2 linked regions of the Hahella chejuensis KCTC 2396 genome follow. The protein of the gene in region 2 binds, or shares a complex with, the protein of the main gene of each other region. Links are inferred from orthologs where the notes say so. Each region holds a gene or a part of one and is shown on either strand. Other genes may lie near its edges. The genes, in order: accD and accC.

Region 1 (3,073 bases), 3.7 Mb from region 2 along the record:
CCGCGATTTGCGGCTTCTTAACTGGCAATCCACCCAGCCATTGCTTGAGATAGCGCGCGGCGTGAGGGTTATGCCCCACATCGGCGTATACCTCTGGGTCACGGCGCAGCAACTGGAACCGTCCCGGAACTTTGACGCCGGCGATTACAGCGGCGACCTGGGATTCAGACAGTGGAAAGTCGAGCAGCATGGCGACCTGCATCGCCGCCGCCATATTGGCCATAGGCAGGCCATTATCACTCAGGCCGTCAACAACAATGTCCGCATGCTTGCGGCGACCACGCCATTGCAAGGCTTGCGACGCGTCGCCAGTGCGCTCGAGAGTAAAGTCCTGACGCCAGATGAAGGTTGCGCAGCCCAGTTTCCCAGCCACGTCCACCACACTGGTAGGCGGAGCCTCTTCGGCAATGATCAGAGGGATGCCCGGCCTCAGAATACCGGCCTTTTCACGACCGATGTCTTCACGGGACTCACCCAGCCATTCCTGATGATCCAGATCCACGCTGGTGATCACCGCCAAATCCGGATCAACAATGTTAACCGCATCCAGGCGTCCGCCCAGGCCGACTTCCAGCAGAACCAAATCCAGCCTGGCTTGCTGGAATAAATAGAAGCCCACCAGAGTGGTGAACTCGAAATAGGTCAGCGCCGTTTGACCGCGGGCCGATTCGACGGCGGCGAACGCCGCCTCAAGCGCCTCATCGCTGACATCAACGCCATTAATGCGCACGCGCTCGTTAAAACGTAGAATATGGGGCGAGGTGTAAGCGCCGACAGTTTTACCAGCAGCGAGCGCAAGCGCCTCTACCGCCGCCAACGTAGACCCCTTGCCGTTGGTTCCCGCAATAGTTACGACGGTTTTCGCCAGCCTGGCGTTGCGACAAAGTCGGCGGAATACGTCATTGACGCGGTCCAGCCCCATTTCGATAACTTGACTATGCAGTTGCGAAACATAGTCAAGCCAGTCAGACAGTCTTCGAGGTTCCATATTCCTTATCTACGCTTAGAGATCCGATATCAGGCTTGAGGCCGATTATTCTACGTTATCTGGCGGCTCGGGCCTTTCCATTTCCTCTTCTTCAAGTTCTTCTTCGTTTTCAAATTCAGGCTCTGGCAGCTTCATCATCTTGGAGATGAGCATCGATAGTCTGCGGCGCAATTGATTACGGGAAAGAATCATATCCAGCGCGCCATGCTCCAGCAGGAATTCACTGCGCTGGAAGCCTTCAGGCAACTTTTCACGCACGGTCTGCTCAATAACGCGAGGACCCGCGAAGCCAATCAGCGCATTGGGCTCGGCCACATTCAGATCGCCCAGCATGGCGAGACTGGCGGATACGCCGCCGAACACGGGGTCGGTCATCACCGAGATGTACGGCAGACCGCGCTGCTTCATCACTTCCAGCGCCGCTGCGGTTTTCGCCATCTGCATCAGAGAGATCAGCGCCTCTTGCATACGCGCGCCGCCACTGGCGGAGAAGCAGATCAGGGCGCGGTTTTCTTCCAGACAGACATTCACTGCGCGAACGAATTTCTCGCCTACCACAGCGCCCATGGAGCCGCCCAGGAAGTTGAACTCAAACGCCACCGCCACAACCGGCACGCCGGCGACAGTTCCCTTAAAGGCCACCAGAGCGTCTTTCTCACCCGTCGCTTTCTGGTTGCTGACCAGGCGATCTTTATAGCGTTTGGTGTCTTTGAATTTCAGACGATCCGCCGGCTCCAGCTCAGGGGCGATTTCCATCCTGTCGGCGCCGTCCAGGAAAATGTCGATACGCCTGCGTGCGGATATGCGCATGTGATGCTGGCATTTCGGGCACACATCCAGGTTTTTCTCCAATTCAGGGCGATAGAGTACGGCGCTGCACTTAGGGCACTTTTTCCACAAGCCTTCGGGAACGTTACTCTTGTGCTTCGACTGAGCTCCCCCCATTCCCGGAATAATTTTTTCTAACCAGTTACTCATATTAAACCCTACTCACTTGTTTATTCGTCCATAGCGGCGCGCATGGAGCTAAGCAGCTCTTTTACCTTGGCGCGCATTTGCTCAGGATTTTCAGCATTAGTCGCTATTGTATTCACAAGTGCGCTACCGACAATTACACCATCGGATACTGCCGACACTGCTTTCGCCGTGGCCGCGTCTTTGATGCCGAAGCCCACGCCGACAGGCATGTCGGTCAGAGCCTTGATGGCGTTGACATGCTTCTCCACATCGTCAATGTCCAGAGCATTAGAGCCAGTCACTCCTTTCAACGACACATAATATAAATATCCGCTGCCGAATTTCGCAGCGGCGGCGATACGGTCCTCTGTAGTGGTTGGAGCGATCAGAAAGATAACATCCAACCCCGCCCTTTTCAGGTGCGGCGCCGCCATGTCCGCTTCTTCCGGCGGCAAGTCCACGAGCAATACGCCATCCACGCCCGCCGCCTTGGCTGCGTCGGTAAACGGATGCACGCCCATGGCTTCCACCGGATTCAAATAACCCATCAGTACGACAGGCGTCTCAGTGTTGGTCTTGCGGAACTCCTCCACCATGCCCAACACCATTCTCAGGGAGGTCCCGTGCTCCAGGGCGCGCTCACAGGCCAGCTGAATCACGGGGCCGTCCGCCATGGGGTCGGAAAACGGCACGCCTAATTCGATGATGTCAGCGCCCGACTCAACCAAGGCGTGCATGATAGCGACAGTATGCTGCGGCGCAGGATCGCCTGCGGTCACATAGGGAATCAGCGCGGTTTTGTTGTTCGCCTTTAATGTCTCCAGGCATTGCTTAATTCGGCTCATGTCATACCCTTTTTAAATTTCAATTCCGTCAAGCTTGGCCACAGTATGGATGTCTTTATCGCCGCGCCCGGACAAGTTGACGATAATGATCTGGTCTTTATCCATGGTCTTGGCGAGCTTCATGGCGTAAGCCACCGCATGACTGGATTCCAGCGCAGGCATAATGCCCTCCACCCGAGTCAGGGTATGAAAAGCGCGCAGCGCCTCTTCGTCAGTTGCCGCAACATAATCCGCGCGCTTGATGTCTTTGAGCCAGGCATGCTCAGGACCGACGCCCGGGTAG
Region 2 (3,174 bases):
AGCGCAATGTGGGCAGCGAGTGAGCAAAACGCCTCCTGGAAAAAACTGCGTCAGTAGTTAAATGTAGACCAACTCTATGTTAGGGGTATCACTGCAAATGGGGCGCCGAGATTGTCGCACATTCGCAAAGTTGTTTAAAAATGAATGAATTGTTCCCTATTTGCAAGAGCAACCTTGCGCTCCATTGTCGCCTAGCGAAGGGGGGCTGTCTATCGCGGGAATGGCTAACCGGCGCCTTGAAAAGACGCCGGATTGGCGATCAATAAGGCAGGCGTCTACCGCTGATCAGGACCCAGTCCTCTTTGTACTCGGTGGGGTCCAGTTCGAAGTAATTACGATAGGCTTCCGCTACGGCTTCTTCCTGATCTTTCAGTATGCCGGACAGGGCGATAGAGCCGCCGGGCAGGGTAAGAGTCGCCAGTTTGGGCGCCAGACTGATCAATGGATTGGCCAGGATATTGGCGATAACGACTTCCGCCTGCATCTCCGGCATTTGCTCCGGAAAGTGCAGGGTCAGGCCTTCGCTGACGCTATTGCGCTCGGCGTTGTCGCGACTTGCTTCCAGAGCCTGTGGATCGATATCCGTGCCGGTGGCGTGATCCGCACCCAGCAACAAGGCTGCGATGGCTAGCACGCCGGAGCCGCAACCAAAGTCGATAACCTGCTTGCCTTGCAGCTGCTGACTATCCAGCCATGTGAGGCAAAGCGCGGTGGTGGGATGAGTGCCGGTGCCAAAAGCCAAACCGGGGTCGAGCAATAAGTTGACGCCGTTTGGATCTTCGGGCTCCCCCCAGCTTGGACAAATCCACAGTCGGGAGCCAAAACGCATGGGGTGGAAGTGGGTCATCCACTCTCTTTCCCAGTCACGATCTTCAATGACCTCGCACTCAATGTCCGCGGCCGCAATTTGATTACGCTCCAATTGCTCTCGAACCATTTCCGCGCTGGTGTCGGCGCTGAAAAGCGCAACAACCTGAGTGTTGCGCCACAGGGGAGTGGTTCCAAGGTCAGGCTCAAGGACGGGATCATCGGCAGCGTCGAGCATAGTGACGGAGAGGGCGCCGAGGCCCTCGAAAATCTGCTCCAGAGCGGCCGCCCCGGCTTCATCAGTTAAGACTTTTACTTGTAACCAGGACACCTGCGTTCCTCAAATCAAGCTTTTAACAGCTTTTCCAGATAGTGAATGGTGTACTCCATACGGCGTACGCCTGCGTCGGTCACTAACCGGCGGTGCAGAGGAATATTGGTTTTGATGCCTTCCACCAGCATTTCGTCCAGAGCATTATTCATGCGATCCAGCGCGTTGTTGCGGTTGGAGCCCCAGCAAATCACCTTGCCGATCAGTGAGTCATAATAAGGTGGAACCTTATATCCGCTATATAAATGGGAGTCAACACGCACGCCGTTGCCGCCTGGCGCGTGGTAATGCGTCACGGTCCCGGGGCTGGGTGTGAAGGTGCGCGGATCTTCCGCGTTGATGCGGCATTCAATGGCGTGACCGCGGAACTGGATGTCTTCCTGCTTGATGGAAAGAGGCATTCCAGAGGCGATGCGCAACTGTTCTTTCACAATATCGACGCCAGTGATCATCTCTGACACGGGATGCTCGACCTGAACGCGGGTGTTCATCTCAATGAAGTAGAAACGTCCGTCCTGGTACAGGAACTCAAAAGTTCCAGCGCCACGGTAGCCGATATCCAGACAGGCCTGCACACAGGAGTTCAGTGTGGCGGCGCGGGCTTCGGGGTCGACATCCGGAGCGGGGGCTTCTTCCAGAACTTTCTGGTGGCGGCGCTGCAGGGAGCAATCGCGGTCGCCCAGGTGGATAACATTGCCTTGTCCGTCGGCCAGCACCTGTACTTCGATGTGGCGGGGACGATCGAGGAATTTCTCCAGATAAACCGTGGGGTCGCCAAAGGCGGCTTTGGCTTCGCTTTGCGTCAACTGGATGGCGTTAAGCAGCGCAGCTTCGCTGTTGACCACTTGCATGCCGCGTCCGCCGCCGCCGGAAGCGGCCTTGATGATGACCGGATAGCCGATTTTACGAGCGACTTCCAGCGTACGTTCTTTATCTTCAGTGATGGGTCCATCGGAGCCCGGCACCGTCGGCACGCCCGCTTTGCGCATGGCTTGTATCGCGGAGACCTTGTTGCCCATCAGGCGAATGGTGTCCGGCTTGGGGCCGATAAAGACGAAGCCGCTTTTCTCCACCTGCTCGGCGAAATCGGCGTTTTCCGCCAGAAAGCCGTAGCCTGGATGAATGCCGACGCTGTCGGTCACTTCCGCCGCGCTGATAATGGCGGGAATATTCAGGTAGCTGTCCGTGGGGCTGTTCGGGCCGATACAGACGGATTCGTCCGCCAGCCGCACGTGCATCAGGTCGCGGTCCACGCTTGAGTGCACCGCTACGGTGTTAATGCCCAACTCTTTGCAGGCGCGCAGGATGCGTAACGCAATTTCGCCTCGATTGGCGATAAGCACTTTTTCCAACATGGTAGGAGTACCCTAAAAAAACAATGCCGTCCGGCTTGCGCCGGAATGATCAGGATGTCCCGCTGAACGGGAAGAGCCCGGGTGGGGCTCTTAGACAATCGAGAACAGCGGCTGGTCGAACTCCACCGGTTGTCCGTTTTCCACCAGAATGGCTTCAACTGTGCCGGACTTGTCCGCTTCAATCTGGTTCATCATCTTCATCGCCTCGACGATACACAGTACGTCGCCTGCTTTGACGGTCTGGCCAACTTCTGCAAACACTGGCGCGGAGGGCGATGGCGCACGGTAGAAGGTGCCAACCATGGGCGATTTGACCAGATGCCCGTTATATTGTGGTCCGGCGTCTGCTTCCACCGCAGGAGCGGACGCCGCCACGGGGGCCGCCGCAGGGCGCGTTTCTATTGCCGCAGAAGTGACGTATACCGGCTCGGCGCCAGCCAGACGGCGGCTGATGCGTACGGAATCATCGCCTTCTTTAATTTCGATTTCGGCGATGTCTGACTCTTCAATCAGTTCAATAAGTTTTTTTACTTTTCTGATATCCATCATAGGCTCTCGTAATTTATTTTCCGGTAATCTTTGAAAAGGCGGCCTGTAAAGCGAGTTCGTAACTCTGGCTGCCGAATCCGCATATCACACCAACGGCGACATCGGAGAAATAAGAGTGGTGGCGGAACGCCT

What was found.
Region 1: the proteins of accC (region 2) and accD are in contact, whole or in part, in a solved structure (PDB 8UXZ), measured with the Escherichia coli proteins. The link is inferred for Hahella chejuensis KCTC 2396 from one-to-one orthologs.

The regions. Positions count from the first base shown.
Region 1 is NC_007645.1:2,491,361-2,494,433, reverse strand. The notes cover bases 1-2,750. They hold accD (acetyl-CoA carboxylase, carboxyltransferase subunit beta), read right to left. Parts: upstream 1,967-2,750; coding sequence 1,034-1,966; downstream 1-1,033. Other genes in these bases: trpA (tryptophan synthase subunit alpha), read right to left, coding at 1,987-2,750; folC (bifunctional tetrahydrofolate synthase/dihydrofolate synthase), read right to left, coding at 1-988. Outside these bases: more of trpA, read right to left, coding at 2,751-2,790; trpB (tryptophan synthase subunit beta), read right to left, coding at 2,803-3,073.
Region 2 is NC_007645.1:6,142,269-6,145,442, reverse strand. The notes cover bases 324-3,174. They hold accC (acetyl-CoA carboxylase biotin carboxylase subunit), read right to left. Parts: upstream 2,494-3,174; coding sequence 1,153-2,493; downstream 324-1,152. Other genes in these bases: aroQ (type II 3-dehydroquinate dehydratase), read right to left, coding at 3,056-3,174; accB (acetyl-CoA carboxylase biotin carboxyl carrier protein), read right to left, coding at 2,584-3,039; prmA (50S ribosomal protein L11 methyltransferase), read right to left, coding at 324-1,138. Also shown: more of prmA, read right to left, coding at 260-323. UniProt on the Escherichia coli protein: This protein is a component of the acetyl coenzyme A carboxylase complex; first, biotin carboxylase catalyzes the carboxylation of the carrier protein and then the transcarboxylase transfers the carboxyl group to form malonyl-CoA.